3 regions of the Streptomyces sp. NPDC050703 genome follow, and region 1 is predicted to be linked to each of the others. Evidence: riboswitches for the same ligand, from Rfam matches in the RefSeq annotation. Region 1 holds a riboswitch; each other region holds the start of a gene.

The links. A riboswitch is a leader RNA that binds a small molecule or an ion and turns the genes downstream of it on or off. The one in region 1 is predicted to bind cobalamin.
Region 2: linked by a shared signal. The riboswitch ahead of AB0I16_RS32165 (ribonucleoside-diphosphate reductase subunit alpha) and the one ahead of AB0I16_RS32450 (hypothetical protein) in region 1 are both predicted to bind cobalamin.
Region 3: linked by a shared signal. The riboswitch ahead of AB0I16_RS18530 (ABC transporter substrate-binding protein) and the one ahead of AB0I16_RS32450 (hypothetical protein) in region 1 are both predicted to bind cobalamin.

The regions. Positions count from the first base shown of each region.
Region 1 covers NZ_JBFAHX010000057.1:29,812-39,706, reverse strand. The annotation lists gene AB0I16_RS32495 (amidohydrolase) at 1-1,576, shown strand, start outside; gene AB0I16_RS32490 (hydrolase) at 1,671-2,333, shown strand; gene AB0I16_RS32485 (DoxX family protein) at 2,383-2,919, shown strand; gene AB0I16_RS32480 (YoaK family protein) at 2,900-3,637, shown strand; partial or broken gene AB0I16_RS32475 (MFS transporter) at 3,648-3,994, shown strand; gene AB0I16_RS32470 (hypothetical protein) at 4,075-5,238, shown strand; gene AB0I16_RS32465 (DUF6328 family protein) at 5,336-5,866, shown strand; gene AB0I16_RS32460 (GAF and ANTAR domain-containing protein) at 5,903-6,622, opposite strand; gene AB0I16_RS32455 (ferric reductase-like transmembrane domain-containing protein) at 6,731-7,720, opposite strand; cobalamin riboswitch at 7,980-8,130, shown strand; gene AB0I16_RS32450 (hypothetical protein) at 8,270-9,157, shown strand; gene AB0I16_RS32445 (cysteine synthase family protein) at 9,154-9,895, shown strand, end outside.
Region 2 covers NZ_JBFAHX010000056.1:5,419-15,313, reverse strand. The annotation lists gene AB0I16_RS32175 (cytochrome P450) at 1-962, shown strand, start outside; gene AB0I16_RS32170 (ribonucleotide-diphosphate reductase subunit beta) at 1,030-2,052, opposite strand; gene AB0I16_RS32165 (ribonucleoside-diphosphate reductase subunit alpha) at 2,052-4,460, opposite strand; cobalamin riboswitch at 4,588-4,718, opposite strand; gene mctP (monocarboxylate uptake permease MctP) at 4,860-6,503, opposite strand; gene AB0I16_RS32155 (DUF3311 domain-containing protein) at 6,500-6,769, opposite strand; gene AB0I16_RS32150 (YbdD/YjiX family protein) at 6,889-7,089, opposite strand; gene AB0I16_RS32145 (carbon starvation CstA family protein) at 7,086-9,221, opposite strand; gene AB0I16_RS32140 (GntR family transcriptional regulator) at 9,386-9,895, opposite strand, start outside.
Region 3 covers NZ_JBFAHX010000018.1:16,127-26,021, reverse strand. The annotation lists gene AB0I16_RS18550 (hypothetical protein) at 1-210, shown strand, start outside; gene AB0I16_RS18545 (alpha/beta fold hydrolase) at 415-1,350, shown strand; gene AB0I16_RS18540 (helix-turn-helix domain-containing protein) at 1,749-2,609, shown strand; gene AB0I16_RS18535 (VOC family protein) at 2,615-3,103, shown strand; cobalamin riboswitch at 3,111-3,297, shown strand; gene AB0I16_RS18530 (ABC transporter substrate-binding protein) at 3,363-4,397, shown strand; gene AB0I16_RS18525 (iron chelate uptake ABC transporter family permease subunit) at 4,457-5,479, shown strand; gene AB0I16_RS18520 (ABC transporter ATP-binding protein) at 5,476-6,264, shown strand; gene glnA (type I glutamate--ammonia ligase) at 6,424-7,833, opposite strand; gene AB0I16_RS18510 (RDD family protein) at 8,061-8,528, shown strand; gene AB0I16_RS18505 (DUF4191 domain-containing protein) at 8,627-9,334, opposite strand; gene AB0I16_RS18500 (hypothetical protein) at 9,365-9,568, opposite strand; gene AB0I16_RS18495 (lipoyl synthase) at 9,886-9,895, opposite strand, start outside.

The sequences.
Region 1 (9,895 bases):
CCAGGGCCTGGCGATGCTGCGGGAGCAGGCGGCCCGCACTCCCAAGGGCCAGTGGGTCAGGGTGGTCGGCGGCTGGTCGGCCGAGCAGTTCGCCGAACGGCGGCTGCCCACGGTCGCGGAACTCAACGCCGCCGCCCCGGACACGCCGGTCTTCGTCCTGCACCTGTACCAGTCCGCGATCCTCAACCGGGCGGCGCTCAAGGCCGCGGGCTACGACAAGGACACCCCCGATCCACGGGGCGGGCAGATCATGCGGGGACGCGACGGCGACCCCACGGGCATGCTGCTGGCGGCCCCGAGCGCCCTGATCCTCTACTCGACCCTGGCCAAGGCGCCGGTCCTCGACGAGGAGCACCGCAAGACGTCGACCCGTCACTTCCTGCGGGAGCTGAACCGGTTCGGGCTCACGTCGGCGATCGACGCGGCGGGCGGGTTCCAGAACTTCCCCGACAACTACGCGACGGTCACGGAACTGGCCAGGGAGGGAGCGCTCTCCCTGCGCATCGCCTACCACCTGTTCCCCCAGACCGCGGGCCAGGAGATCGACGACCTCACCCGCTGGATCGGCATGGTCCGGCCCGAGGACGGCGACGAATGGCTCCGCCTCAACGGCGCCGGCGAGAATCTCACCTGGGCGGCGGCGGACTTCGAGAACTTCGCCGAGCCGCGGCCCGAGCACACGCCGGACTACGAGGTGGAGTTCGAGAAGGCCGTGCGCCTCCTCATGGAGAACGGCTGGGGCTTCCGCCTGCACGCCACCTACGACGAGACCATCCGCCGCGACCTGGCCGTGTTCGAGAAGCTCGCCGCGGAAGGTCTCTTCCCCGGCGGCAACCGGTGGCTGTTCGACCACGCGGAGACCGTGTCGGCCGACAGCCTGGACCGCATCGTGGCCCTCGGCGGGGCCATGTCGGTGCAGAACCGGCTCTCCTTCCAGGGCGAGGCGTTCGTCCGCCGCTACGGGATCGGAGCCGCCGCGGACGCGCCGCCGGTCCGGGCGATGCTCGGCCGCGGCCTGACCGTGGGCGCCGGCACCGACGCCACCCGCGTCTCCTCGTACAACCCGTGGCTCGCGCTCCACTGGCTGGTCACCGGCCGTACCGTCGGCGATCTGACCATCCACCCGCCGCACAACAGGGTGGACCGGGAGACGGCGCTGGAGATGTTCACCACGGCCGGTGCCGCGCTCACCGGCGAGCAGGACAGGAAGGGCGTCCTGCGCCCGGGGTGCCTCGGAGACCTCACCGTCCTGTCGGAGGACTACTTCACGGTTCCCGACCCGGAGATCGCGCACATCGAGGCGCTGCTGACGGTCGTCGGCGGTCGCATCGTCTACGCCGCCGGCGAGTACGAGGGCATCGACGAGCTGCTGCCTCCGGTGACACCGGGGTGGAGCCCGGTGGCGCACTTCGGCGGCTACCAGGCGGCACCGGCCCCCGGCAGGCCGGGGGTCCGCCAGGCCGAGCTCCTCGGCGAGGCCGTCGCCGAGTCGGAGCTGCACCGGCAGTGGCGCGCCCGCCGCGGCCTCGTCCCCGAGACCGAAGGCCCGGCCTTCGACCCCTGCTTCTCCTTCTGAGCCAGGCGTACACGAGCACCTGGCCCCACCCTCTTCCTTCCCCGGCCGCGGACGACCGTCCGCGACCGCCAACCTTCGACGGAAAGGCATACCCATGGTCAACATCGCCGAGGTCACCGCTTCCCCCAGCCCCGACCTGCTGACGCCCGACAACTGCGCGGTCCTGTTCGTGGACCACCAGCCGCAGATGTTCTTCGGCACCGGCAGCGGGGACCGCACCGCGATCATCAACGCGACGGTGGGGCTGGCGAAGGCCGCCAGGGCCTTCGACGTTCCCACGGTCCTGAGCACCGTGGCCGCCGAGTCCTTCTCCGGCCCGCTCATGCCGCAGCTCGCGGACGTCTTCCCCGGTCAGAACATCGTCGACCGCAGCACCATGAACGCATGGGAGGACGAGGCCTTCGTCGAGGCCGTCAAGGCCACCGGCCGCGAGAAGCTGGTCATCGCCGGCCTGTGGACCGAGGTCTGCGTCGTCCTGCCCGCCCTGTCCGCGCTCGCTCAGGGCTATGAGGTCTACGTCGTCACCGACGCGTCCGGCGGCGTCAGCCCCCAGGCCCACGAGCACGCCGTCCAGCGGATGGTGCAGGCCGGCGTGGTGCCGGTGACCTGGGTGCAGGTGCTCCTCGAACTCCAGCGTGACTGGGCCCGTACGGAGACGTACATGCCGGTCATGGACGTCGTGAAGGAGCACGGCGGCACCTACGGTCTCGGGGTCGTCTACGCGCAGGCCGTCATCGGCGAGCACGCCGCCGGCTGACGCCCTCCACCCGATCGACGACGGACGTCAGGAACAGGAACACAGCGCGATGGACAGCGGACTGTTGGTGCTCCGGCTGGTGGTGGGGCTCCTCATCGCCGGGCACGGAGTGCAGAAGGTCAGTCACCGGCTGGGAGGCGACGGACTGGCCGGCGGGACCGAGGAGTTCCGCCGGGACGGTTTCCGCGGCGGGAGGCTCACCGCCCTCGCCGCGGGCGGCAGCCAGATCGGTGCCGGCCTGTTCCTGGCGGCCGGCCTCCTCACCCCGCTGGCGGCCATGGCCGCCATGGGAGTGATGACGGTGGCCGGCACCGTCAAGCGGCACAAGGGGCTGTGGGTGCAGAACGACGGCTACGAGTACCCGCTGGTGCTCGTCACCGTCTCCGCGGCCGTGGCCCTCACCGGCCCGGGGCGCTGGTCCCTCGACCACCTCCTCGGGCCGGTCCCCTGGCCGCTGTGGATCACCGTGCCGGCGATCGTCGTCGGCCCGGTCAGCGGACTGCTCACCCGCACCTTGCTCGACGATCCCGCGGTGAGCGGCGGGACCACGAAGGAAAGGACGGGGCATGCGAAGGCTGTTGACTGACGCCGCCCACACACTCGTCCCCCCGAAGGACGACCGGCACGGCCCCCTGCCGCCGCTGATGCTGGTGCTGACAGTGGTGACCGGCCTCATAGACGCCGTGAGCTATCTGGCGCTCGGGCGGGTCTTCGTCGCCAACATGACCGGCAACGTGGTCTTCCTGGGCTTCGCCCTGGCGGGCGCACCCGGCCTGTCCGTGGCCGCGTCCCTCGTCTCGATGGCGTCCTTCCTCGTCGGAGCTGTGTCGGGAGGGCGGTTCGGCACCCTGTTCGCCGCGCACCGGGGCCGGCTGCTGACCACGGCGACCGCCGTCCAGGCCGTCCTGGTCGCCGGTGCGGTGGGCGCGCTGGTCGTCACGCACGGCGAGGTGACCGGCCCGGCCCGCTACACCCTGATCGTGCTGCTCGGCATCGCCATGGGCATGCAGAACGCCGTCGCACGACGCCTGGGGGTCCCGGACCTGACCACCACCGTCCTGACGCTCACCCTGACGGGACTGGCCGCCGACTCCTCCCCCGCGGGCGGACCCACCCCCCGGCCCGGCCGGCGCCTTCTCTCCGTGCTCGCCATGTTCCTCGGGGCCCTCGTCGGAGCCCTGCTCCTGGGACACGCCGAACTCCTCCACATCCTGGTCGTCGTCCTGGTCCTGCTCGTCGTCACCTCGGTGGCCACCCACCGCCTGGCGGCCTCCGGCCCCGCATGGACCAGGCCCGCCGCGTGAAGCTCCGGCCGACTCGGCCTGGGCGCCACTCGCGGTGCGTGCCTTCCGCGCGCTGTGGATCGCACAACTGGTCTCCAACACGGGCACGTGGATGCAGGCGGTCGGCGCCCAGTGGCTGCTCGTCGGGCACAGCGCCTGCTCGGTCTCACCTTCCTGCTGGGCTGCGGCACCGCGCTGATGGGCCCGGCCTGGCAGGCGGTCCAGCCCGAACTCGTCGAGCGCGGGCAGCCGGGGCAGGCGGCGGCGCTGGGGGCCGTGAACATGAACCTGGCCCGCGCCGTGGGGCCGGCCCTCGGCGGCGCGGTGGTGGCGGCGGCCGGCGCGGGGCGGGTGTTCGCCTGCAACGCCCTGTCCTACCACGTAGACTCCCGCTCGCTCCCCGGCCACCGGAGTCGCCGCGCCAGGGGGCCGGCCGGCGGGGGTCAGGGGGGAACGACATGTCCGCCGCACATCGCGCAGCCGCCCTCTTCGCGGTCCTGCTGGCACTCGCCGGCTGTGGTTCCGCGCCGGGGGGTGACGAGCCTCCGCCCCGGGACGGGCACCGGTCGGCGGCCGGCTGGCGCTACGACTACGCCGGGACGCGCACGAACGCCGCCTTCACCGACATCGTCGCCTCCTCCGGCGACGACGCCTGGGCGGTGGGCAAGACCCCCGTCACCGGACAGGTCGACGACCAGCGCACCTTCTTGTTCCGCTACGACGGGAAGACCTGGCGTCCCTACCGCCTGCCGCCCCGGCTGCGCCGCCTCGACGAGCTGCCCTCCGTCCGGCTCGCCGGCTCCGGGCCGCGTGACGTGTGGCTGTTCGCCGGTGTCCTCACGGCGCCCGAACGCAGCCGCCCCCCGCTCGCGGCCCACTGGGACGGCACGGCGTGGCGGACCGTGGACCTTCCCGAGGACTTCCCCCAGGTCGTGACGGACGCGGTGGTCGTCGGCCCCGAGGACGCCTGGGCCGTCGACGGGACGGCCACCGCCCGGCACTGGGACGGGCGGCGGTGGCGTGCCGTCCGGCTGCCCGACCGTGCGCGGGCGCTGGCCGGCGGGCCGGGGCGGGACCTGTGGGCCGTGGGGTCCACAGCGGCGGACACCGGTACGGCCGCGCCCGCCGCCATGCGCCGGGACGGCGACGGCTGGACGCGGACGCCGGTGCCCCCGCTGCCTCCGGGCCCCCGGGACGACCCGCGTTCCGGCGAACTCACCGGGGTGCACGTCCTGTCGACCGGCCAGGTGCTGGCCTTCGGGGACGTGACCAGCGAGGGCGGTGACACGGACGCCTACTCCGCGGGGCTCGCGCTGCGCTGGGACGGCTCCCGGTGGCAGGAGGACGGCCTGCCGTGCTGCGTCACCGGCGCGGCCGCGGACACCCTGTTCCTCGGCCCGAAGCGCTATCTGACGGCGTCCGGCGGGAAGCGGCACATCGCCGGGCCGCCCTGCCTCCCGGTCCGGTCCCGCCCGCGCGCCGAAGACCGCTGCGCGCGGAAGCCGGCCCTGGCGGCGTACGCCCCGGTCCCGGGAACGCGGCACGTCTGGGGCGTCGGCTCGGTGTCCGGCGGCGGGGCACTGTCTCGACCCGTCATCGTCCGCCTGCGGGCGCCTTCCTGACGCGGCGGCCGTCCCCGGTGGTCGCCGCCTTCAGGAGCCCGACCTGCATGGAAGGGGACGGAGGGGGCATCCGGTCTGCCGGACACGGGAGGATGCCATGACCATGACGGAGCGATCAGCCGAGCCGGTGGAGCGGAACGAGGACGACGCGGCGCCGGAGACGGCGCGTGAGAGGGTCAACCGGCGCTGGCACGAGATCCTGCAGGAGACGCGGGTCGCCCAGACAGGCGTGCAGATCCTCTTCGGATTCCTGCTCAGCGTGGCGTTCACCCCCCTGTTCCGGGAGCTGGACACGTTCGACCGCGCCGTCTACGTCGCCACCGTGCTCCTCGGCGCGTCGGCCACAGGCGCGCTGATCGCGCCCGTGTCCCTGCACCGCTTCCTGTCGGGCCAGCGCATGAAGGACGAAGTGGTGGAGACCGCGGGGCGCCTGATGATGTGCGGCATGGTCCTCCTCGCGCTGACGATCGGCTGCACCCTGCTGCTGATCCTGCGCATCGTGCTCCCCGGCCCCTTCGCCGAGGCCCTGGCCGCGGCGGTCATGCTGTGGTTCGGCATCTGCTGGTACGCGCTGCCCCTGCGGCTGCGCCGCCGCGCCGCGCGCCGCTCCTTCGACGAGCGCCCGTAGTCCCCGCCGAGCGGTCCGCGGCGCGGCGGCGGGGGTTCAGAAGCGGATGTCGGGCTCGGTGGGGGGCCGGCCCGTGAGGTTGGTGAGCAGTTCCCCGCACAGGTCACGGAGTTTGACGTTGCGGCGCTGAGAGGCGGAGCGCAGGATGCCGAACGCTTCCTCGGCGGTGCAGCGGCGCTGGCCCATGACGACGCCCAGGGCCTGGTCGATGATGCCGCGGGACCGCATGGCGGTCCGCATCTGCTCGGCGAACTCCTGGTTCTCGCTGATCCGCCGGGCCACGGCGATGCCTCCGGTGGCCTCGGCGGCCAGGGAGCGCAGGGCGCCGATGTCGACCTCCGCGAACGCGTCGGGCCGGGCGGCGTAGAGGTTGAGGGCCCCGGCGGTGTGCGTATGGGCCGCGATCGGCAGGGAGAGGGAGGAGCGGATGCCGCGGGACACGGCGTACGCGGGGTAGTCGCCCCAGCGGGTCTCGGCCGCCATGTCGCGGACGGCGACCTCCTCGGCCTTGCGCAGCGAATGCAGGCAGGGGCCGTCGTCCTGGCCGTACTGCTTCTCGTCCAGGTCCGGCGCCGGGGGCCCGGCGCTGACCACCGTGAGCGGCCGGCCGTCCCGTTCCAGGGTCACCCCGGCGCCCGCGAAGCCCGTCATGTCCAGAGCCGCGTCGGCCAGGGTCTGGAGGAACTGCTCCAGGGAGTCGGTCTCCAGCAGCCACTGGGTCATCCGGCCGCTGTCGTAGGTGCCGTCACCGTTCATGCGCTGCGTTCCCTTCGCACGGTCGCGAGGCCCCTTTTCGCCGGGTGGCTCCTCATCGGTGCCACTATGCCCGAGGCCGGCCCGGGTAACCGCGCCGCGTGCCGGCCGTCAGTCCGTCTCCTGGGCGTGCGGGGCCGTCGCGGGCGGATGGGCCGGGCGGTCCCGCCCGCCGTCACGGCCGGACACCACCACGACGACCAGCCCCACCACGACGGCTCCGGCCACGACGCGTCCGGCCGCGCGGGCCCACCAGGCCGGACGGGCCGCGTCCGCGCCTCCCCCCGGCGGGCCCAGCCGTTCGGCCCGCCGCGCGGGTCTCACCAGGCGCAGCAACAGCAGGGCGGCGACCGGCAGTTGGAGGAGCCACAGGACGGTGCGCGGCCACTCCCCGTACCAGACGTTGGTTCCGTACAGCAGGGTGTGCCACACGCTCAGTACGTAGACCGCGATCACGAAGCGGTGCAGTCGGCGCCAGGTTCTCGCGCCGATGCGGTGCCGGACGTAGAACAGCAGGCCCAGCGGGACCGCCAGATAGAGGGCGCCCTGTCCCAGCGGGATGGCGATCCTGCCGGTGCCGGAGTCGTACCAGCCCGGCACGAAGGCGTCCGCGAAGCCCGCCCACAGCCGCTCGGCCCACGCCAACCGCGTCTCGTAGCGCACGAGTTCCGCGGCGAACATCAGCGCGTGCGCGGCCATCAGGGCCATCGTCGTGAGGCTCGTGGTGCGGTGCCAGCGCTCAAGGACCTGCCGGGAAGCGGGCAGCCGGGCGGGGCGCGGCCCCGAGAGCAGCAGGCCGATCATGACCGTGCCCCAGGCCCACAGCAGCCCCGACCAGCCGAAGGCCTGGCTGAGCAGGTACATCCAGTAGGTGCGGGGATCGTCCATGAACGGCATGACCGCGACGGTGTCCGACGCACCCGACTCCATGCGCGCCCACAGGAACGCGAACACGAGGGCCGTGACCACCACCACCGCCGCCGTCGCGTCGGGCACGGCGGACCGCAGATCGCCGCGCAGCGCGACCCGGTCCCCGGGAGGCCGCGGCCGTGCGGGCGGCGCCACCGCCCCGTCCTCGTCCGGCCTCGCTTCTGACGTCATCAGGGGCCTCCCGGGCACGGGCCACCGCGGCCACGGTTGTGCGTGTGTCGTGAGGCGACAAGTCTGGCTGATGGGGCGGCGATCCCAGAGGGGTTATCCGGCCAGAGCTGTCACGACGAGCGCACTGGTTCCCCATCTGTCTCTGCCTCCCCTCCACTTTCAAGACAACCGCTGAAGCCCCTCTGTCGCAGAAGTACGAGCGCCCCTACGCTGCTGAACGCAGTCGGTTCGCGCCTCCCGTCCGCCCGTCGCGCGACGCAAGAGGGAACCCGGTGCGAATCCGGGACTGTCCCGCAGCGGTGAGTGGGAACGGAAGCCGTCGAGATCACTGGGCCCGAACCAGGGCCGGGGAAGTGACGGCCGGTAGGTGTCCGCCCTTTCGGCGGACGCGCCCACGAGTCCGAAGACCTGCCACTGTGCCCGCGTCCGCGCGGGCTGTGCACGTGACCTCGTGGACTGGGTCGGCGGTATGAGCGGTCTCGTACGTCGTGCGTGGGGCCGCGCCTCCCTCCCTGTCGGTGTGCAAGGCCCGGTACGGAGGAGGACGGTGTGCGGGACCCAGCGGCTTCGCCCCGCGGCACGGTGTCGGGGGTCTGCCACGGCACCCTGGGCGAGCTGTACCAGGGCCCGTCGCGAGCGGGCGGCGACCCCGAGATCGCGGTGGTGTCCTTCCCCGTGGACCGGCACTCCTGGGTGTACTTCACACCGGGGGCGACGGCCGGATCGCCGTATCCGGGGGTGCTGGGCGAGAAGTCGGCGACGGCGGCGCGGCTCTTCCTGGCCCACTACGGCCGCGTGCTGCCCGCGGGCGACTGGCGCGTCCACTCCGAACTGCCGGTGGGCATCGGCATGGCCAGTTCGACGGCGGACGTCGTGGCGACGCTGCGCTGTCTGTTCCGCGTCTTCTCCCTGCCGTACGACGTGGACGTGGTCGTCGGCATCCTGGCGGACATCGAACGCGCCGACAGCGTCTTCCTCGACGAGTTCGCGCTGTACCTCAGCGGCCGGCACCGGGTGGTGCGGCGGCTCGGCGCGGACATCGGCTTCCACACCGTCTACGTCACGGAACCCGGCACGGTGGACACCGCTGCCGTCACTCCCCTGCTGCTCGACCACTACCGGCGCCGCGGCGAGGAGTACCAGCGGTGTCTCACCGACCTGGTGAAGGGCTTCGACTCGGGCGATCCGGCCGCCGTCGCCCGCGCCGCCACGGTCAGCGCCGCACTGTCCCAGGAGGTGCTGCCCAAGGCGGTTTTCGGCAGCCTCCAGCACCATCGTGAGCGGTTCGGCGCCGACGGCGTCTTCGTCGCCCACACCGGCTGCCTGGCCGGCTACCTCTTCACCGCACGCCCACGGGCCGAGACCAAGTCCGACCTCTCCGCGTTCTTCCACTCGCTCGGCCACCAGTGCACCTTCGCCCAAGGAGGCTACGGGTGATCCACCCCCACATCGCCGACGCCCTGAAGGTCCCGGACCTCGTCCGGCTCACCGATGGACTCGTCCTGCTGCGGTTCGAGTCGATGAAGATCTACTCGGCCCTCGCCGCCGTCCGCCATCTGCTGGAGCGGGGCACGGTCCGCCGGGGACAGACCCTGGTCGACAGCTCCAGCGGCATCTACGCCCACGCCCTCGCACTGGCCTGCCACCGGTACGGCATGCGGTGCCACATCGTCGCGTCCACCACCGTCGACGCCACCACCCTCGCCCAGCTGGAGATCCTCGGCGCCACCGTGGAACAGGTCAGACCGTCGCGGAACCTCGGACTCGACCAGGAGCTGAGGGTGCGCCGGGTGCGGGAGATCCTCGCCGAGCGGCCCGGACACCACTGGATGCGCCAGTACCACGACGCCGTCCACTACCTCGGCTACCGGGAGGTCGCCGACCGGATCGCGGCGGCGTTCCCCTCCGCGGCGCTGACCGTCGTCGGCGGAGTGGGTTCCGGGGCCTCGACCGGCGGCATCGTGGAACGCCTGCGCACCGCGGACCCCTCCGTGCGGCTGGTCGGCGTGCAGCCCTTCGGCAGCGTCACCTTCGGCAGCCAGGACCACCACGACCCGGAGGCGATCATCGCCGGCATCGGCTCGTCGATCGTCTTCGACAACGTCCGCCACCACCTCTACGACACCGTGCACTGGCTGGACTTCACCCACGCCATGTGCGGTGCCGTCGCCCTGC
Region 2 (9,895 bases), on a different contig from region 1:
CCGCCCGCTGGCAGCCGGGCAGCACGGTCGACGTGGGCGCGGAGATGTTCCGCACGGCCGTGCGCATCGTCTCGCGCTCCCTCCTGGAGGTCGAGTCGATCGGCACCAAGGCGGACCGCGTCGCCGACTCCTTGCACACCGTCTTCGACGGGCTCTACCGCCGGATGGTGCTGTCGGCCGGCCCGTTGCACCGGGTGCCGACCCCAGCCAACCGGCGCTTCGAGAGCGCCCTGGCCGATCTGCACGCCCTCGTCGACGAGATCATCGCCGAGCGCCGCGGCACCGGGCCCGGGGGCCCCGACGACCTGCTCGCGGAGCTGCTGCGGGCGACGGACGAGTCGGGTGAGCCCCTGACCCACCAGGAGATCCACGACCATGTGGTGTCCCTCGTGGTCGCGGGCGCGGAGAATGTCGCGTCGACGCTGGCGTGGACGTTCCATCTGCTGACCGAACACCGCGAACATGAAAGGCAGTTGATTGACGAAGTAAATGCCGTGGCCCCGGACCGCGCGATCACTTTCGCCGATCTCGGTGAGCTGAGGCACACCCGCAATGTAGTGACCGAGGCCATGCGTATCCGTCCGGCGGCCTGGATATTCACCCGCAGGTCCGTGGCCGAAACCGAACTGGGCGGCTATCGCATTCCGGCTGACGCGGACATCGTCTACAGCGTCTACGCGATGCAGCGCGACCCGCGTTCCTTCGAGCGGCACCTGGAGTTCGACCCGGACCGCTGGAATCCGGAACGCGCGCCGAAAGTCCCGGAGTTCGCGATGATGCCGTTCGGCGTCGGTAACCGTAAGTGCCCGGGAGACCACTTCAGCCTGGCCGAGCTGGCCCTCATCCTGGGGACGGTGGCGCCGCGGTGGCGCCTGGAGCCGGTCGCCGGGACCGACACGGACACCCGCGTCGGCATCACCCTCCACCCCAAGAAGCTCCTCATGCGGGTGGAGCCGCGCTGAACCGGCGGGTGTGCCCGCCCCACCCCCGTGGCAGGGGCGGGCACACCCGGGCCGGTGAGCGCCAGGGTCAGAACTCGTCGTCGAAGGAGACCGAACCCTCCACCGCGACCTGGTACGCCGAGGGCCGCCGCTCGAAGAAGTTGGTCAGCTCCTGCACGCCCTGCAGCTCCATGAAGGAGAAGGGGTTCGACGAGCCGTAGACCGGCGCGAAGCCGAGGCGCTGGAGACGCTGGTCGGCGACGCACTGCAGGTACTCGCGCATCGAGTCGGTGTTCATGCCCGGCAGCCCGTCGCCGCACAGGTCGCGCGCGAACTGCAGCTCCGCCTCGACGGCCTCCTTCAGCATCTCCGTGACCTGCGTCCGGAGCGCGTCGTCGAACAGCTCCGGTTCCTCCTTGCGGACCGTGTCCACCACGTCGAACGCGAAGCTCATGTGCATCGTCTCGTCGCGGAACACCCAGTTCGTGCCGGTCGCGAGGCCGTGCAGCAGACCGCGGCTGCGGAACCAGTAGACGTACGCGAAGGCCCCGTAGAAGAACAGGCCCTCGATGCACGCGGCGAAGCAGATGAGGTTGAGCAGGAAGCGGCGGCGGTCCGCCCGCGTCTCCAGGCGGTCCAGCTTCTCCACCGAGTCCATCCACGTGAAGCAGAACTGCGCCTTCTCGCGGATGGAGGGGATCTCCTCCACCGCGTCGAAGGCCGCCGCGCGGTCCTCGGGGTCGGGCAGATAGGTGTCGAGCAGCGTCAGGTAGAACTGGACGTGCACTGCCTCCTCGAAGAGCTGACGGCTCAGGTAGAGCCGCGCCTCGGGGGAGTTGATGTGCTTGTAGAGCGTGAGCACCAGGTTGTTCGAGACGATCGAGTCACCGGTCGCGAAGAACGCGACGAGGCGGCCGATCATGTGCTGCTCACCGGGCGAGAGCTTCGCGAGGTCGGCGACGTCGGAGTGGAGGTCGACCTCCTCCACGGTCCAGGTGTTCTTGATCGCGTCCCGGTAGCGCTCGTAGAAGTCCGGGTAGCGCATGGGGCGCAGGGTCAGCTCGAAGCCCGGGTCGAGCAGGTTCTTCTCGGAGCTTGTCGTGTCGCTCATCACTGGCAGGCCTCGCAGGACTCGGGGTTTTCCAGGGAGCAGGCGACGGCGTCGGGGTCGGCCGCCTGCTGGGGGACGGGGGCGGTGGTGGCGGCGCTCGCACCGCCGGCCGCACGGGCGATGCGCGTGGCGGGCCGGGAGCGCAGGTAGTACGTGGTCTTCAGGCCCTGCTGCCAGGCGTAGGCGTACATCGACGAGAGCTTGCCGATGGTCGGCGTCTCCAGGAAGAGGTTCAGGGACTGCGCCTGGTCGAGGAACGGCGTGCGCGCCGCGGCCATGTCGATGAGGCCGCGCTGCGGGATCTCCCACGCCGTGCGGTAGAGCGCGCGCACGTCCTCGGGAATCCAGGCGAAGCCCTGGACCGAGCCGCCGGCCTCGCGCAGCGCCTCGCGGGTCTGCGCGTCCCAGCCGCCGAGCCGCTTGAGCTCCTCCACCAGATAGGCGTTGACCTGGAGGAACTCACCGCTGAGCGTCTCGCGCTTGAAGAGGTTGGAGACCTGCGGCTCGATGCACTCGTACACCCCCGCGATGGAGGCGATGGTCGCCGTCGGCGCGATGGCGAGCAGCAGGGAGTTGCGCATGCCGGTCTGTGCGACGCGGGCCCGCAGGGCCTCCCAGCGCTCGGGCCAGGCGAGCCGGACGTCATAGTGGTCGGGGTGCAGGACGCCGCGCGCGGTGCGGGTCTTCTCCCAGGCGGGCAGCGGTCCGTTCCGCTGGGCGAGGTCGGCGGACGCCTCGTACGCGGCGAGCATGATCCGTTCGGCGATGCGGGTGGAGAGCGCCCGTGCCCCGAGGGAGTCGAAGGGCAGCTTCAGCTGGAAGAAGACGTCCTGGAGGCCCATCACGCCGAGGCCCACCGGGCGCCACTTGGCGTTGGAGCGCCCGGCCTGCTCGGTCGGGTAGAAGTTGATGTCGACGACGCGGTCGAGGAAGGTGACGGCCGTGCGGACGGTCGCGTCGAGCCGGTCCCAGGCGAGGTCGCCCGAGTCCGGGTCCACGAAGGCGCCGAGGTTCACCGAGCCGAGGTTGCAGACGGCCGTCTCGCCGTCGTCGGTGACCTCCAGGATCTCCGTGCAGAGGTTCGAGGAGTGCACGGTGTGGCCGGGCTCCGCCGTCTGGTTGGCGGTGCGGTTGGCCGCGTCCTTGAACGTCATCCAGCCGTTGCCGGTCTGCGCGAGGGTGCGCATCATGCGGCCGTACAGCTCACGGGCGGGGATGGTCCTCTTGGCGAGCCCGGCGGCCTCCGCCGCGCGGTAGGCGGCGTCGAACTCCTCGCCCCACAGGTCGACGAGGTCGGGCACGTCGACGGGGGAGAACAGCGACCACTCCTGGTCGGCGGCGACCCGGCGCATGAACTCGTCCGGAATCCAGTGCGCGAGGTTGAGGTTGTGCGTGCGGCGCGCGTCCTCACCGGTGTTGTCGCGCAGCTCCAGGAACTCCTCGATGTCGGAGTGCCAGGTCTCCAGGTAGACGGCGGCGGCGCCCTTGCGCCGGCCGCCCTGGTTCACCGCGGCGACCGAGGCGTCGAGCGTCTTCAGGAACGGCACGATGCCGTTGGAGTGCCCGTTCGTGCCCCGGATCAGCGAACCGCGGGAACGGACGCGCGAGTACGAGAGTCCGATGCCGCCCGCGTGCTTGGAGAGGCGCGCGACCTGGTGGTAGCGGTCGTAGATCGAGTCGAGCTCGTCCAGGGGCGAGTCGAGGAGGTAGCAGGACGACATCTGCGGGTGCCGGGTGCCGGAGTTGAAGAGCGTGGGCGACGACGGCAGGTAGTCCAGGCGGCTCATCAGGCCGTACAGCGCGGCGACCTCGTCCACCGCCCGGACGCTGTCGTCCTCCGCCAGGCCGCTCGCCACCCGCAGCATGAAGTGCTGCGGGGTCTCGATGACCTGCCGGGTGATCGGGTGGCGCAGCAGATAGCGGCTGTACAGGGTGCGCAGGCCGAAGTAGCCGAAGCGGAAGTCGGCGCCGTCCGCGAGGGCCGCCTCCACCAGCGCGTCGAGCCGGGCCGCGTGCCGCGTCACGAACGAGGCCGTGCGGTCGGCGATCAGGCCCTCGCGGTGGCCCACCGCCACGGAGTCGGTGAAGGAGCGCACGCCCTGCGTGGCCGCTTCCTCGCGGATGCCGATCGAGAGCAGCCGGGCCGCCAGCTTCGAGTACTCGGGGTCCTCGGAGATGAGCCCCGCGGCGGCCTCGGTCGCCAGCTCCCGCAGCTCGGACACGTCAGCGCGGGCGGAGCGGCCCCGCAGCGCGGCGGCGGCGACCCGGCCGGGGTCGGCGTCGGGGAGGTCGGCGGTGAGGTCGGTCAGGGTGCGCAGCAGCGCGGCTCCCGGGCCGTCGGTTCCTTCGGCACCCTCGGCGGTCGGCGGCTTCGTCGCCGGCGCCGGATCGGCAGGCGCGATGGTCACGTGGGGCTCTCCCTCGCTCGGCTCCGGGACGGGGGAGGGGAGGGCGCACGGGGGCACGCGCGCAGGGCGGTGCACCGCGTCCACCGGCCCACTCCACGAGGCCCGGACGGTCGGCACCCGGGCCGGACGGCACGGGTGCGCTGCCGGCAGGTCTTCGGACTCCGCGTACGCCGAATGCGTACACGTCCACCGTTGCGGGACAGTTCCGGACTTGCACCGGATTCCCCTGCGGCGACAGCGAGCATGAGCATACATCTTGTGCCGGGCCGGGAAAGCGGGCCCACATCTTGTGTCGGTGCGGGGGCGGTCGTGGGTACGGCGAAGGGCCGCCGGTCGCCCGGCGGCCCTTCGTACGGCGGTGGACGGGGCCCCGACGGGCCCCTGTGCGGTGGGGCGCGGTCAGTGCACGGCGCCCGCGGTGGCCGGGGGCAGTTCCTCGATCACGCCGGGGTCTCCCGCGTCCGCGGTGTAGTCCTCGGGCGAGGTCTCGTCGATGCCGTCGGGGGCCTTCGCGGCCCGCAGGACGAAGGTGAGGACCACCGTCACGATGACGTTCAGGACGAACGCGGTGAGGCCGATGTAGCCGATCTCGCCGATGCCGGGGATCTCGTCGGAGGAGCCGCCGAAGTGCTTCTGCGTGGGCGAGGCGACGCCGTACGCGGCCAGGGTGCCGTAGGCCATGCCGACCGCCCAGCCCGCCAGCAGCGCCCAGCGGTGGAACCAGCGCGTGAACAGGCCGCCGACCAGCGCCGGCATCGTCTGGAGTATCCAGATGCCGCCCAGGAGCTGGAAGTTGATCGCGACGGTCTTGTCCATGGTGAGGACGAAGGCCAGCGCGCCCACCTTCACCAGGAGCGAGACCAGCTTGGAGACCTTGGTCTCCTGCTCGGCCGTCGCGTCCGGCTTGAGGAAGTCCTTGTAGATGTTGCGCGTGAAGAGGTTCGCGGCGGCGATGGACATGATGGCGGCCGGGACGAGCGCGCCGATGCCGATCGCGGCGAAGGCCACGCCCGTGAACCAGTCGGGGAACATGTTCTCGAACAGCTGCGGGATCGCGAGCTGCCCGTTCTCCACCTTGACCCCGGCCGCGATCGCCATGAAGCCGAGCAGCGCGAGTAGGCCGAGCATCAGCGAGTACAGCGGCAGGATCGTGGTGTTGCGGCGGATCACGTCGCGGCTCTTGGACGAGAGCGTCGCCGTGATCGAGTGCGGGTACATGAAGAGCGCGAGCGCGGAGCCGAGGGCCAGCGTCGCGTACGTCCACTGCCCCGCCTCGCCCGGCGCGAGCCCGGCGACGGGCTTGCCCGCCGCGTCGTTGGCGGCGGAGAACTTGTCGCCCGCGGCCCGGAAGATCTCGTCGAAGCCGCCCAGCTTGATCGGGATGTAGATGATCGCCACGGCGATGACGAGGTAGATCAGGCCGTCCTTCACGAACGCGATCAGGGCGGGGGCGCGCAGACCCGAGGAGTACGTGTACGCCGCGAGCACCGCGAAGGCGATCAGGAGCGGCAGGTCCTTGATGAACCAGTTGGTGTCGGGGCCGCCGCCGACGCCCATGACGTCGAGCACGGCCTGGATGCCGACGAGTTGGAGCGCGATGTACGGCATGGTGGCGAGGATGCCGGTGAGCGCGACCGCCAGGGAGAGCCCCTTGGAGCCGAAGCGTCCGCGCACGAAGTCCGAGGTCGTCACGTAGCCGTGCTTGTGCGAGACCGACCAGAGCCGCGGCAGGAAGGTGAAGATCAGCGGATAGACGAGGATCGTGTAGGGCACCGCGAAGAACCCGGCCGCGCCCGCCGCGTAGATCGCCGCGGGGACGGCGACGAAGGTGTACGCGGTGTAGAGGTCGCCGCCGAGCAGGAACCAGGTGACCCAGGTGCCGAACGAGCGGCCGCCGAGGCCCCATTCGTCGAGGCTCTCGGTCTCCGCCTTGCGCCAGCGGGCGGCGAGGAAGCCCATGACGGTGACCGCGACGAAGAAGAAGACGAAGACGGCGAGTGCTATGCCGTTGACACCGTCGGTGCCGGCCGCGAGGACGTTCATCGGCCCGCACCCCCCTGGACCCGCTCGGCCCCGCGGGCGCGCTGGTCGCGCTGCCACAGCTTGTAGGCGACCATCGTGAGCGCCGTGGAGAGCACGACCCACAGCATCTGGTACCAGTAGAAGAACGGGATGCCGATGAAGGTCGGGTCCACCTTGGCGTAGGAGCTCACCCAGAGCATCGCCACGAAGGGCGCGACGAGGCAGACGGCGATGACCACGCGGACCGGCGTGACCACCGGTCTGTTCACTTCAGGCGCATCTGACATAGCGCGGCTCCGTTCCCTCACTGATCCCATGCTTGACGTGCGGGAAATCTAAGCGAGAGTCTCGCGCCATGGAACCCCGGTCCGGATAACGGACGGGACTCGAAGTGCCGGTACGCCGCTCAGCAGCAGCGGAAGCCCTGCCGGGGGTCCGACTCCTGCCGCTCCGTCCGCATGCGCTCGAACGCCCGGCGGTCGGGCACGGCGGCGTGCGGGTGCTCCCTGCGCAGGTGCGCCACGTACCGCTCGTACGCCGACTCGCCGGTCAACTCGCGGACGTACCACCGCAGTCGGCGCAGCCGGCGCGGCAGCGGGGCGGTCATGGGCGGGCCGCCGGTTCCCGCCGCGCGGCCTCCTGTTTCTCCTCGCGGGTGGGGAAGAGTCCGGCGGGGGCCGTCAGCTTGGACTCCACGTACGGGGCCTCGCTCAGCCGCGAGGCGTGCGGGTCGCGGATGTGCCGCAGGCAGACGCGCGCCGCGTCCACGATCACGACGACGATGAGCAGGGCGAGGACCGCCGAGATCACGCCGTCCACCGTGGAGTTGGTGACGACGGTGTGCATGTCGTCCATGGACTTGGCGGGCGGCAGCACCTTGCCCGCGTCGATGGCGTCCTGGTAGTCGGAGCGCTGCTGGAAGAAGCCCACGCGGGGATCGCTGGAGAACACCTTCTGCCAGCTCGCGGTGAGCGTCACCGTGGCGTCCCAGGCGAGCGGGACCGCGGTGATCCAGGCCCACTTCAGGCGCCCGGACTTCACGAGCAGCGTGGTGCAGACGGCGAGGGCGACGGCCGCGAGGAGCTGGTTGGCGATGCCGAAGATCGGGAAGAGCTGGTTGATCCCGCCGAGCGGTTCGTGCACGCCGACCCAGAGGAAGTAGCCCCACAGACCGGTGACGGCCGCGCTGGTCAGGACGAGGCCCGGCTTCCAGCTCACGTTCCTGAACGGCTTGTAGACGTTGCCCAGCATGTCCTGGAGCATGAAGCGCCCCACGCGCGTGCCCGCGTCGAGCGCGGTCAGGATGAACAGCGCCTCGAACATGATCGCGAAGTGGTACCAGAAGGCCCGCATCGAGTCGCCCGTGACCTTCGAGAAGATCTCGGACACGCCGATCGCGAGCGTGGGCGCGCCGCCGGTGCGCGAGAGCAGCGACTCCTCCTCCACCTGCTCGGCGGCGCGCGCGAGGTCGGCGGGGGAGATGGAGTACCCGAAGTTCGCGACGGCCTTCGACGCCTCCTGCACGGTGTCGCCGACGACGCCCGCGGGCGCGTTCATCGCGAAGAAGAGGCCGGGGTCGATGATCGACGCGGCGACGAGCGCCATGATCGCGACGGCCGACTCCATCAGCATGGAGCCGTAGCCGACCATCCTGACCTGCGTCTCCTTCTCGATCATCTTCGGTGTCGTGCCCGAGGAGATCAGCGCGTGGAAGCCGGAGAGGGCCCCGCACGCGATGGTGATGAAGACGAAGGGGAACAGTGAGCCCGCGAAGACGGGGCCGTCGCCGCGCGAGGCGAAGTCGGTCACCGGGTCCATCTTCAGCGTCGGCAGGGTGAGCACCACGCCGAGGGCGAGCAGCAGGATGGTGCCGATCTTCATGAACGTCGAGAGGTAGTCGCGCGGCGCGAGCAGCATCCACACCGGCAGGATCGAGGCGATGAACCCGTACGCGACCAGCCAGATCACCAGCGTCGAGGGCGCGAGCGTGAAGGTGTCGGCGAGCGAGGACTCCGCGACCCAGCGCCCCGCGACCAGCGCGAGCAGCAGCAGCGCGATGCCGATGAGGGAGACCTCCGTGACCCGCCCCGGCCGCAGTACCCGCAGGTAGAAGCCCATCAGCAGGGCGATGGGGACGGTCATCGCGATGGAGAAGGTGCCCCACGGCGACTCGGCGAGCGCGTTGACGATCACCAGGGCGAGCACGCCGAGCAGGATGATCATGATGGCGAAGGCGGCGAGCAGCGCGGCGGCCCCGCCGAAGGGCCCGATCTCCTCGCGCGCCATCTGCCCCAGCGACTTGCCGTCGCGCCGGGTGGAGAAGAACAGCACGACCATGTCCTGCACGGCCCCGGCGAAGATCACGCCGGCGATGATCCAGATGGTGCCCGGCAGGTACCCCATCTGCGCGGCGAGCACCGGGCCGACCAGCGGCCCCGCGCCCGCGATGGCCGCGAAGTGGTGGCCGAGCAGCACGCGGCGGTCGGTCGGGTGGAAGTCGATGCCGTTGTCGAGCCGCTCGGCGGGCGTCGCCCGCGTCCTGTCGACCTTCAGGACCTTGTACGCGACGAACTTGGAGTAGAAGCGGTAGGCGATGGCGTACGAGCCGAGGGCCGCCGCCACCATCCAGGCGGCCGACACCTCCTCGTCGCGCGCCAGCGCGAGGACGCTCCAGCCCGCGGCGCCGACCAGCGCGACGAGGCTCCAGACGACGATGGTTCGGGGTTCCGCTCTGCGCACCGGGCCGCCTCCCGTTCATCAAGCGATGACGTGAGGAACGTAGGGCAGTGGGGTGCGGCGCGCCAGACCGCGTACGTCGGTCACGTCGGGGAAGGGTGTGACGGGACGTGACAGGGCGTGACTGGGCGGGGCGTGGCGGGGCGGCACGGGGCCGGCCGGCGGTCTCAGTCGGTGGGCCGCTTCAGGCGCGCCACGAACTTGTAGCGGTCGCCGCGGTAGACCGAGCGCACCCACTCCACGGGCCGTCCCTCGCCGTCGAGGGAGTGCCGGGAGAGCAGCAGCATGGGCAGGCCGACGTCGGTGCCGAGCAGGCCCGCCTCGCGCGGGGTGGCGAGCGAGGTCTCGATGGTCTCCTCGGCCTCGGCGAGGTGCACGTCGTACACCTCGGCGAGCGCGGTGTAGAGCGAGGTGTACTTGACCAGGGAGCGGCGCAGCGCGGGGAAGCGCTTGGCCGAGAGGTGGGTGGTCTCTATGGCCATGGCCTCGCCGTTGGCCAGGCGGAGCCGCTCGATGCGCAGGACCCGGCCGCCCGCGCCGATGTCGAGCAGCCCGGCGAGGGTGTCGTCGGCGGTGATGTAGCCGATGTCCAGGAGCTGCGAGGTCGGCTCAAGGCCCTGGGCGCGCATGTCCTCCGTGTACGAGGTCAGCTGCAGCGCCTGCGACACCTTCGGCTT
Region 3 (9,895 bases), on a different contig from region 1:
CCCGCGGGCCGCCCCCGCGAGTGGTACGTCAACCACAACCGCCGCCTCAAGGCCATGCGCCTCGCGATAGCGCTGCTCGACTCGGGCGTCTATCTGCCGAACCAGGCGAAGAACAGCACGATCCGGCGCATGGCGGAGGACGTCGGCATCCACCCGCCGTCCGACATCACCTGCCACATGGTGCGCGCGCTGATGCGGTACAGCCGCTGAACGGGTGGGGTGTACGGGGGCGTTGCCCCCGTACACCCCACGCTCGCCCCTCTGATGGCTCTGTCGCTCACGGGCGGTCCGTATACGGACCGGACCAAGCGTGAACGGCGCGTGAACGGCATGATTCGGACGTTCTCACGGGTGCGGCGGGCGTTTGCCGCGTCCGCCTGGGCCGTGCGACACGCGGTCGGCCATGCTGTGGCCATGACCTCCCGGGAAGCTGTCGGCGAACCGCCGCTCCTGACGACCGTCGAGCTGCCGGACGGTGCCCGCGTCCCCGTGCGCGCGCTGCGCGCCCCCGAACCGGAGCGCTTCCTGCCGTCCGGTTCCGCACCGGCGCCGGGACCGCCGCCGGCCCCCGCGCTGCTCGTCCTGCCCGCCATGGGCACGCCCGCCCGCTTCTACCGCCGCTTCGCGCACGACCTGCACGGCGAGGGCCTGACGGTGCTCACCGCCGACCTGCGCGGCCAGGGCGAGGCGACGCCGCTCGCCACCGACCCGGACGCCCTCGGCCACGGCTACCGCGAGCTGGTCGAGGAGGACCTGCCCGCCGTCCTCGCCGCGATCCGCGCCGAGCTGGGACCCGAGCCGCCCCTGTACCTCCTCGGCCACAGCCTGGGCGGCCAACTCGCCCTGCTGTACGCCGCTTCGGGGCGCGGCCCCCGGGTGGCCGGGGTGGCACTCGTGGCCTCGGGTTCCGTCTACTTCCGCGCGTACGGCCCACTGCGCGGCCCCGCGCTCCTCCTCGGCGAACTGCTCGTCGCCGGGGTGTCGACGGTGCTCGGCCGCTGGCCGGGGTCCCGGCTCGGCTTCGGCGGCGACCAGCCCAAGGGCGTCATGCGCGACTGGGCGCGGCAGGGCCGCACAGGGCGGTACGCCCCCAGGGGCGCCACGCTCGACTACGAAGCGGCCCTCGCCGTCCTCGACGTGCCCGTACTCGCCGTCTCCGTGGAGCACGACACCCTCGCCCCCGCCTCCGCCCTCGACCACCTGCTCGCCAAGACCCCCCGGGTCCGGCTCACCCGGCGGCACTACACCGCACAGGAGGCGGGCGGCCACCTCGACCACTTCGCCTGGACGAGGACGGGCACCCCACTCGCCAAACAGATCGCATCATGGGCAACCAACCAGCACCCCTGACACCCGAGCCCCCAGCCCCACGGGGAACTGCGCGCGCACCCCCCACGCCCCGCAGACAGACGGATCGGCCAGCCCCTCAGGGGCGCGGGGAACTGCGCGCCCAACCCCCACGCCCCGCAGATAGGCGAAACGGCCAGGCCCCCCTCTCAGGGGCGCGGGGAACTGCGCGCCCAACCCCCACAACCCGCAGACAAGCGAAACGGCCAGGCCCCCCTCTCAGGGGCGCGGGGAACTGCGCGACCAACCCCCACGACCCGCAGACAAGCGGATCGGCCAGCCCCCAGGGGCGCAAAACCCCCACGCCCCGCAGAAGCCGAACCGCCAGGCCCCCGGCCAGCCCCCGCCCCGCAGAAGCCGAACCGCCAGGCCCCCGGCCAGCCCCCGCTCATAATGGAGACATGGCCTCCAGGGAGTTCATAAGGACCGTGCCCCACCTGAACGGCATGGTCATATCGGCGACCGGCTACCGCACGACGGGCCAGCGCCCGGCCCTGCACCGCGGCCTGCCGTCCCCGTACCTGACGGTGATCTTCTCCCTGGACGGCCCCATCGCCACCGGCCACACCCCGCAGCAGGCCACCGGCACGGACGCCATCCGCACGGACATCATCGTCGGCGGCCTCCACCAGAGCCCCGCCCACGTGGTCCAGCCCGAGCACGAGGCCGGCATCCAGCTCGCCGTCCACCCCCTCGCGGCCCGCGCGCTCCTCGGCCTGCCCGCGGCCGAGCTCACCGGCGAGCTGGTGGTCGACGGCAGGGACGTGTTCGGCGGGCGCGCCGCCGAGCTCCGGGAGCGGCTCTGCGGCCTCGACCGCTGGGAGGACCGCTTCGACGCCCTCTCCGTCTACCTGCGCCGCAGGGCCGCCGACGACCGGACGGCCGGTTCCGTACGCCCGGAGGTCGCCGAGGCATGGGCCTGGCTCGCGAGGCACCGCGGCGCGGGCACCATCGGCGGCCTCTCCCGCCACGTGGCGCTCAGCGAACGCCGCCTGACCTCGCTGTTCCGCGCCGAGACGGGCCTCACCCCGAAGCAGGCCGCGCGCCTGACGCGGTTCCAGCACGCCAAGACCGCCGTGGTCCGCGCGTCCGCGGCGGGCGCCCCGCAGGACCTGGCCCGGATCGCGGCCGACTGCGGCTACTACGACCACTCCCACCTCGTACGGGACTTCCGGCAGTACACGGGAGCCAGCCCCACCCGCTGGCTGGCCGAAGAGTGCCGGAATATCCAAGCCGGGGCACACCGCCCGGACGGAGAGTAGGAGGCATGGACACCACACGGGACACCACGCAGACCACCCCGCCCGCCACGGCACAAGGCACGGAACAAACCCCCGCACACGGCACCACCCCCGCCCCCACCATCTGGCCCGCCCTCCAGGCGGAGAACGCCCCCGCCCTGATCGACTTCCTCGTCGGCACCGTCGGCTTCCTGCGCACCGCCGTGTACGAGGACGGCGGCCGCGTGGCCCACGCCCAGCTCGACTGGCCGGAGGGCGGCGGCGTCATGCTCGGCTCGTACGACCCGGACGCGGCCGGCGGCACCTGCGGCACGCCGGGTACCGCGGGCGCCTACGTCGTCACCGACCGGGTGGACGCCCTGTACGCCCGCCTGACCGGGGCCGGAGTGAAGATCACCGCGGAGATCGAGGACAAGCCGTACGGCAGTCGCGAGTTCGGCATCGCCGATCCCGAGGGCAACCGCTGGTCCTTCGGCACCTACCGCGGGGAGCCGAGGCCCGCCGGGACCCCCTGAGCCCGCGTGATAACTTGCGCAAGCCAGTCAAACCCACACCTGGGCCAGGGAATCCGGTGCGAATCCGGAACTGACGCGCAGCGGTGAGGGGGACGGGCGGGGCACACGGCCACTGGGCGTCCACGGACACCCGGGAAGGCGCTCCGCCCGGCCGATCCCGAGTCCGAAGACCTGCTGGCGCCTCTGCCCGCACACCGGGCGGCAGAGGTCGTGACGCAGACCAGGCTCCGCGTATGAGCCGTGAGACCCAAGGGATCACGTGTCCTCGAAAGCCCGCATACGTACCTTCGCCCTGTCCTGCGCGGGAGTGCTCGCGCTGACCGCGTGCGGCGGCCCCGCCGGGGAGGGGACGGCGGGGGCGGCGAAGCCCGGCTACCCCGTGACCGTCACCTCCTGCGGTGCGAAGACCGAGGTCGAGGCCCCGCCGAGGCGGGCCGTCTCGCTGGACCAGGGCTCCACGGAGATCCTGCTCTCCCTCGGCCTCGCCGACCGCATGGCGGGCACGGGCACCTGGACCGACCCGGTCCTGGAGAACGTGGCGAAGGACAACGCCACGGTGGAGCGGCTCGCCGACCGCTACCCCGCCCTGGAGAAGGTCCTCTCCAAGGAGCCCGACTTCGTCAGCGCCTCCTTCCTCTACACCGTCGGCAAGGGCGGCGTCGCCGACCGCGCCAAGTTCACCGAACTCGGCGTCCCCGTCTACGTCTCGCCCAGCGACTGCGCGGGCAAGGACAACGCGGGCGGCGGCGACGGCAAGCGCGTCAAGACGCTCACCATGGACACCGTCTACGGCGAGGTGCGCGACCTGGCGAAGGTGTTCGGGGTCGAGGAGCGCGGCGAGAAGCTGATCGCCGGCCTGAAGGCGCGTGTCACCAGGGCCACCGAGGACATCGACGCCTCCGGCACCTCGCTCCTCTACTGGTTCGCCAACTCCGACGCCCCCTACATGGCGGGCTGCTGCGGGGCCCCCGGCATCATCACGCGCGAGCTGGGCGCCGAGAACGTCTTCGACGACACCCACGAGGAGTGGCCCCAGATCAACTGGGAGACCGTCGCCGACCGCGACCCCGACGTCCTCGTCATCGGCGACCTCACCCGCAAGTCGCAGTCCGCCGAGAGCGCCGCCGCGAAGATCAAGTTCCTGGAGACCAACCCGGCGACCAAGAACCTGACCGCCGTCAAGAAGAAGCGGTACGTGCTGCTGAGCGGCCAGGCGATGAACCCCACGATCCGTACGGTCGACGGCATCGAGCAGGTGGCCGCGGGGCTGCGGAAGTTCGGGCTCGTCAAGTGAGGTCCGCCGCTCCCGTGACACGGGACGCGTCACGCCGGGGCCCGCTGCCGCGGGGTCCGCTGGCGCGGAGTCCGCTGCGCCGGACTCTGCTCTGGTCGGCCGGGGCCGCCGCGCTCGTGCTCTCCGTGGCGGTGGCCGTCACCATCGGCCCCGCCGACATCTCCGTACCCGACGTCTGGTCGGCGGTGGCCGCACACCTCGGCTGGGGAGAGGCACGGCTGACCCCCATCAGGGACGGCATCGTCTGGAACCTGCGGATGCCGCGCACCCTGCTCGCCGCGGTCTGCGGCGCGGGCCTCGCGGTCTGCGGCGCGGTCATGCAGTCCCTGCTCCGCAACCCGCTCGCCGACCCCTTCGTGCTCGGGGTCTCCTCGGGCGCGTCCACGGGCGCGGTGGCGGTCGTGGTCCTCGGCGTCGGCGGGGGAGCGCTGTCGGTCTCGGCGGGCGCCTTCGCGGGGGCGCTCTGCTCCTTCGCCCTCGTCCTGCTCCTGAGCCACACCCTCGGCGGCTCGACGGACCGGGTCGTGCTCTCCGGCGTGGCCGCCATGCAGCTCTTCTCCGCGCTCACGTCGTTCGTCATCCTCACCGCGGGGGACGCCGAGACCACCCGCGGCGTGCTGTTCTGGCTCCTCGGCTCGCTCAGCGGGGCGGGCTGGACGGACGTGTGGATGTGCGGCGCGGTGCTCGCGCTCGCCCTGCTGATCTGCCTGGGCCACGCCCGCACGCTCGACGCCTTCGCGTTCGGCCAGGACGCGGCGGCGACACTGGGCGTACGGGTGGCCCGTACGCGCCTCGTCCTGCTCTGCGTCACGGCGCTGCTGACGGCGGCCCTCGTCAGCTCGGCCGGCGCCATCGGCTTCGTCGGCCTGGTCCTGCCGCACGCGGCCCGCGCGATCGTCGGCTCCGGCCACGCCCGCCTCCTCCCGGTCACGGCGCTGGCGGGGGCGGTGTTCCTGGTCTGGGTGGACACGCTGGCCCGCACGGCGCTCGACCCCCAGGAGGTGCCGGTGGGCGTGGTGACGTCACTCATCGGGGTACCGGCGTTCGTGGCGGTGCTCCACCGGACCCGGAGGGTGTCATGACGGTGACGGCCGCCGCCGGGGGAGACGGCCTGCGCGCCGAACGCGTGGCCCGCGAGGCCGGGGGCCGCCTGGTGGTCGACGGCGTCAGCCTGGCCCCGCCGCCCGGCGCCACCGTGGGCCTCCTCGGCCCCAACGGCTCGGGCAAGTCCACGCTGCTGCGCATCCTCGCCGGGGTCCTCGCCCCGGCCTCGGGAGTGGTCACCCTGGACGGCCACCCCCTGCGGGACACCCCGCGCCGCACGGTGGCGCAACGCATCGCGGTGGTGGAGCAGCACGCCACCACCCAGGTCGAGCTGACCGTACGGGACGTCGTACGCCTGGGCCGCATCCCGCACCGCCGCGCGTGGTCGGCCCCGTCGCCGCGGGACGAGGAAGCGGTGGCGCAGGCCCTGCGGCGCACCGGCCTGACCTCCCGTGCGGCCCAGTCCTGGCACACCCTCTCCGGCGGCGAACGCCAGCGCGTCCAGATCGCCCGCGCCCTGGCCCAGGAGCCCCGCGAACTCCTCCTGGACGAGCCGACGAACCACCTGGACATCCAGCACCAGCTCGACCTGCTCACCCTGGTCGCCGAACTCCCCGTCACCAGCGTGATCGCCCTGCACGACCTCAACCTGGCGGCGATGTTCTGCGACCACCTGCTGATCCTGAAGGACGGCACGGCACACGCGGCGGGCCCGCCGGCGGAGGTCATCACGGAGAAACTGATCGAGGAGGTCTACGGGGTCCGCGCGGTGGTGACCCGGCAACCGGCCGGCGGCCCCTCGGTCCGCTTCCTGCGGGGCTGAACCGGAGCAGGCCACGGAACACGAGTGGCCCCGCGGAGACGGCCCCCGGAGCCGCCCGCCACCGGAAGCGGCACGAGCGCCTGCCCCCAGCAGGACGTGCTGGGGGCAGACGCTCGAAGAAGTCCTCGGCCCACTGCCCGCCGAGTGAGGGCTTCCCTCTTAGAGGTCGAAGTACAGCTCGAACTCGTGCGGGTGCGGCCGCAGCTGGATCGGGGCGATCTCGTTCGTGCGCTTGTAGTCGATCCACGTCTCGATCAGGTCGGACGTGAAGACGCCGCCCGCCTGGAGGTACTCGTTGTCCGCCTCCAGGGCGTCGAGGACCGCCGGGAGGGACGTCGGGACCTGCGGGACGCTCGCGTGCTCCTCGGGAGCCAGCTCGTAGAGGTCCTTGTCGATCGGCTCCGCCGGCTCGATCTTGTTCTTCACGCCGTCCAGGCCCGCGAGGAGCAGGGCCGAGAACGCCAGGTACGGGTTCGAGGACGGGTCGGGCGCGCGGAACTCGACGCGCTTGGCCTTCGGGTTCGAGCCCGTGATCGGGATGCGCATGGCCGCGGAGCGGTTGCGCTGCGAGTAGACCAGGTTGACCGGGGCCTCGAAGCCGGGGACCAGGCGGTGGTAGGAGTTCACCGTCGGGTTGGTGAAGGCGAGCAGCGACGGGGCGTGCTTCAGGATGCCGCCGATGTAGTAGCGCGCGGTGTCCGAGAGGCCCGCGTAGCCCTGCTCGTCGTAGAAGAGCGGGTCGCCGCCGGACCACAGGGACTGGTGGACGTGCATGCCCGAGCCGTTGTCGCCGAAGATCGGCTTCGGCATGAACGTCGCGGTCTTGTTGTTCTGCCAGGCGACGTTCTTCACGATGTACTTGAAGAGCATCAGGTCGTCGGCCGCGGCGAGCAGCGTGTTGAACTTGTAGTTGATCTCCGCCTGGCCCGCCGTGCCCACCTCGTGGTGCTGGCGCTCGACCTGGAGGCCCTGCCGGTCCAGCTCCAGCGAGATCTCGGCGCGCAGGTCGGCGAAGTGGTCGACCGGCGGGGCCGGGAAGTAGCCGCCCTTGTAGCGGACCTTGTAACCGCGGTTGTTCTCGACGGCACCGGTGTTCCAGGCGCCCGCCTCGGAGTCGATCTCGTACAGGGAGCGGTTGGCGGAGGTCTCGAAGCGGACCGAGTCGAAGACGTAGAACTCGGCCTCGGGACCGAAGTACGCGGTGTCCGCGATGCCGGTGGAGGCCAGGTACGCCTCGGCCTTCTTGGCCACGTTCCGTGGGTCACGGCTGTACTGCTCACCGGTGATCGGGTCGTGGATGAAGAAGTTGATGTTCACGGTCTTGTCGCGGCGGAACGGGTCGAGGCGAGCCGTCGACAGGTCGGCGCGCAGCGCCATGTCGGACTCGTGGATGGCCTGGAAGCCGCGGATCGACGAACCGTCGAACGCCAGCTCCTCGTCCGGGTCGAACGCCGCCGCCGGGATCGTGAAGTGCTGCATGACACCGGGCAGGTCGCAGAACCGGACGTCGATGAACTTGACGTCCTCGTCCGCGATGTACTTCTTCGCGTCGTCGGCGTTCTGGAACAACATCCAACTCCTCCTACTCCCGCCCGGGGCGGGACGGGGTTGCAGCTCACTGTGCGGCCGGTGCGGTGGCACACGCTGGGACCCGACCATAAGGACGGAGGATTTCTCAAGCGTGACCCATTTGTTTCGCCGAAGTTAACCGGCCCGGGGGCACCGGCCCGCGGGGGTCTCTCCTCCCGCCTACCCCGCCCGGCCCCGTTCGCACGTGCGCGCAGTACCGTGGACGGGTGGACAACAGGCAAGTAATCGGATCGTGGCTGTCCGGCCCGCGCGCCGCCGCGGAGGACGCCGGCGTCGACTTCGGGTACCGGGGACAGCAGCTCGGGCTGCCGGAGGAGGGGCCGGGCTCGATCGCGCGGCCCGGCCGCCGCATCGGCGCCATCGCCGTGGACTGGGGCCTGTGCATGGTGATCGCATACGGTCTGTTCGCCCGCGGTGACCAGCAGGCCATGGGCAACTGGGCGCTCGGCATCTTCTTCGTCATGAGCGTCCTCACCGTCGGCACGGTCGGCTGCACGCCGGGCAAGGCCCTCTTCCGGCTGCGCGTGGTCGCCGAGGGCGGCGGGCGGCTGGGCGTCGGCCGGGTCCTGGCCCGCAGCGTCCTGCTCTGCGTCGCCGTCCCCGCCCTCATCTGGGACCGCGACGGCCGCGGCCTGCACGACCGCCTGGCCCGCGCCGTGCAGATCCGGATCTGAGGACCGGTACGACGACGGCCGCCCCAGCACGGCGAAGGCCCCGGAACCTGCTCGGTTCCGGGGCCTTCGCCGTACTGACGCTTGTGGGAGACGCGGGATCACTTCATCTTCGGGCCGCCGCGGGGCATCCGCATGCCTTTCGGCATCGGGCCCTTCGGGAGCGGCATGTTCGACATCAGGTCGCCCATGGCGCGCAGCCGGTCGTTGGTGGCCGTCACCTGCGGGCCGGTGAGCACGCGCGGCAGCTTCAGGAGCGTCGTGCGGAGCTTCTTGAGGGAGACCGTGCCCTCGGTGGTGCCGACGATGACGTCGTGCACCGGCACGTCCGCCACGATGCGGGCCATCTTCTTCTTCTCGGAGGCCAGCAGGCCCTTCACCCGGTTCGGGTTGCCCTCGGCCACCAGGACGATGCCGGCCTTGCCGACGGTGCGGTGCACCACGTCCTGGCTGCGGTTCATCGCGACCGCGGGGGTCGTCGTCCAGCCGCGGCCGATCTTGTCGAGCACCGCGGCCGCCGCGCCGGGCTGGCCCTCCATCTGCCCGAAGGCGGCACGCTCGGCCCTGCGTCCGAAGACGATCGCCATCGCGAGGAAGGCGAGCAGGAAGCCGAGAATGCCCAGGTAGACCGGGTGACCGATCAAGAAGCCGATCGCGAGGAAGACACCAAAGGTGACGATTCCCACAGCCGCGATGATCAGACCGATTTTCGAGTCGGCCCGACGGGTCATCTTGTAGGTCAGAGCGATCTGCTTGAGTCGCCCTGGCTCCGCGGCCGCATCCGCCGCGGTGGATTCCTTCCTCGCCATGCTCTTGAGTCTACGTGCCCCCGGAAGCGACTACGACGTGCGGGTTGCCACGGTCTCCTCGAACACGCGCAGCGCCTCGACCCGGTCCTTGGCGCGGCGACGGTCCTCAAGCACGGAAGTCCAGGCGTTGCGGCGTGCCGTGCGCTGGCCGCCGCTCATGAGGAGCGACTCGACGGCGCGCAGGGCGACGGAGACGGACGGGATGGCGGTGGCGCGTACGGGCGCGGCCTGCATGGTGGGGCCCTCCTGGGAAGCGACTCGGGTGAGGAGCAGCTGTGGGTAAGGATGTACGTGCGGTGATACCAGGGTCACTGTTTGGTGTTACCAGGGCGTGACCGACCGGTCAAACGCCGATGAAACCTTGATGCGCCGCCCAAAAACGACGACGCGGTCCATACGCGTCCGCGACCTGCGGAATCGTACGAACCGCGTCGTTGCGGCTTCTACCAGTCAGTAGCTGCTTGTGCGGCGTTTCACACGGGGCCCACGCGTCCGGCACGTGCCGGTGTCACCAGCCCCGGCGGCGCGCCGCCGGGCGGAGAGCACCCGTGTCAGACCGCC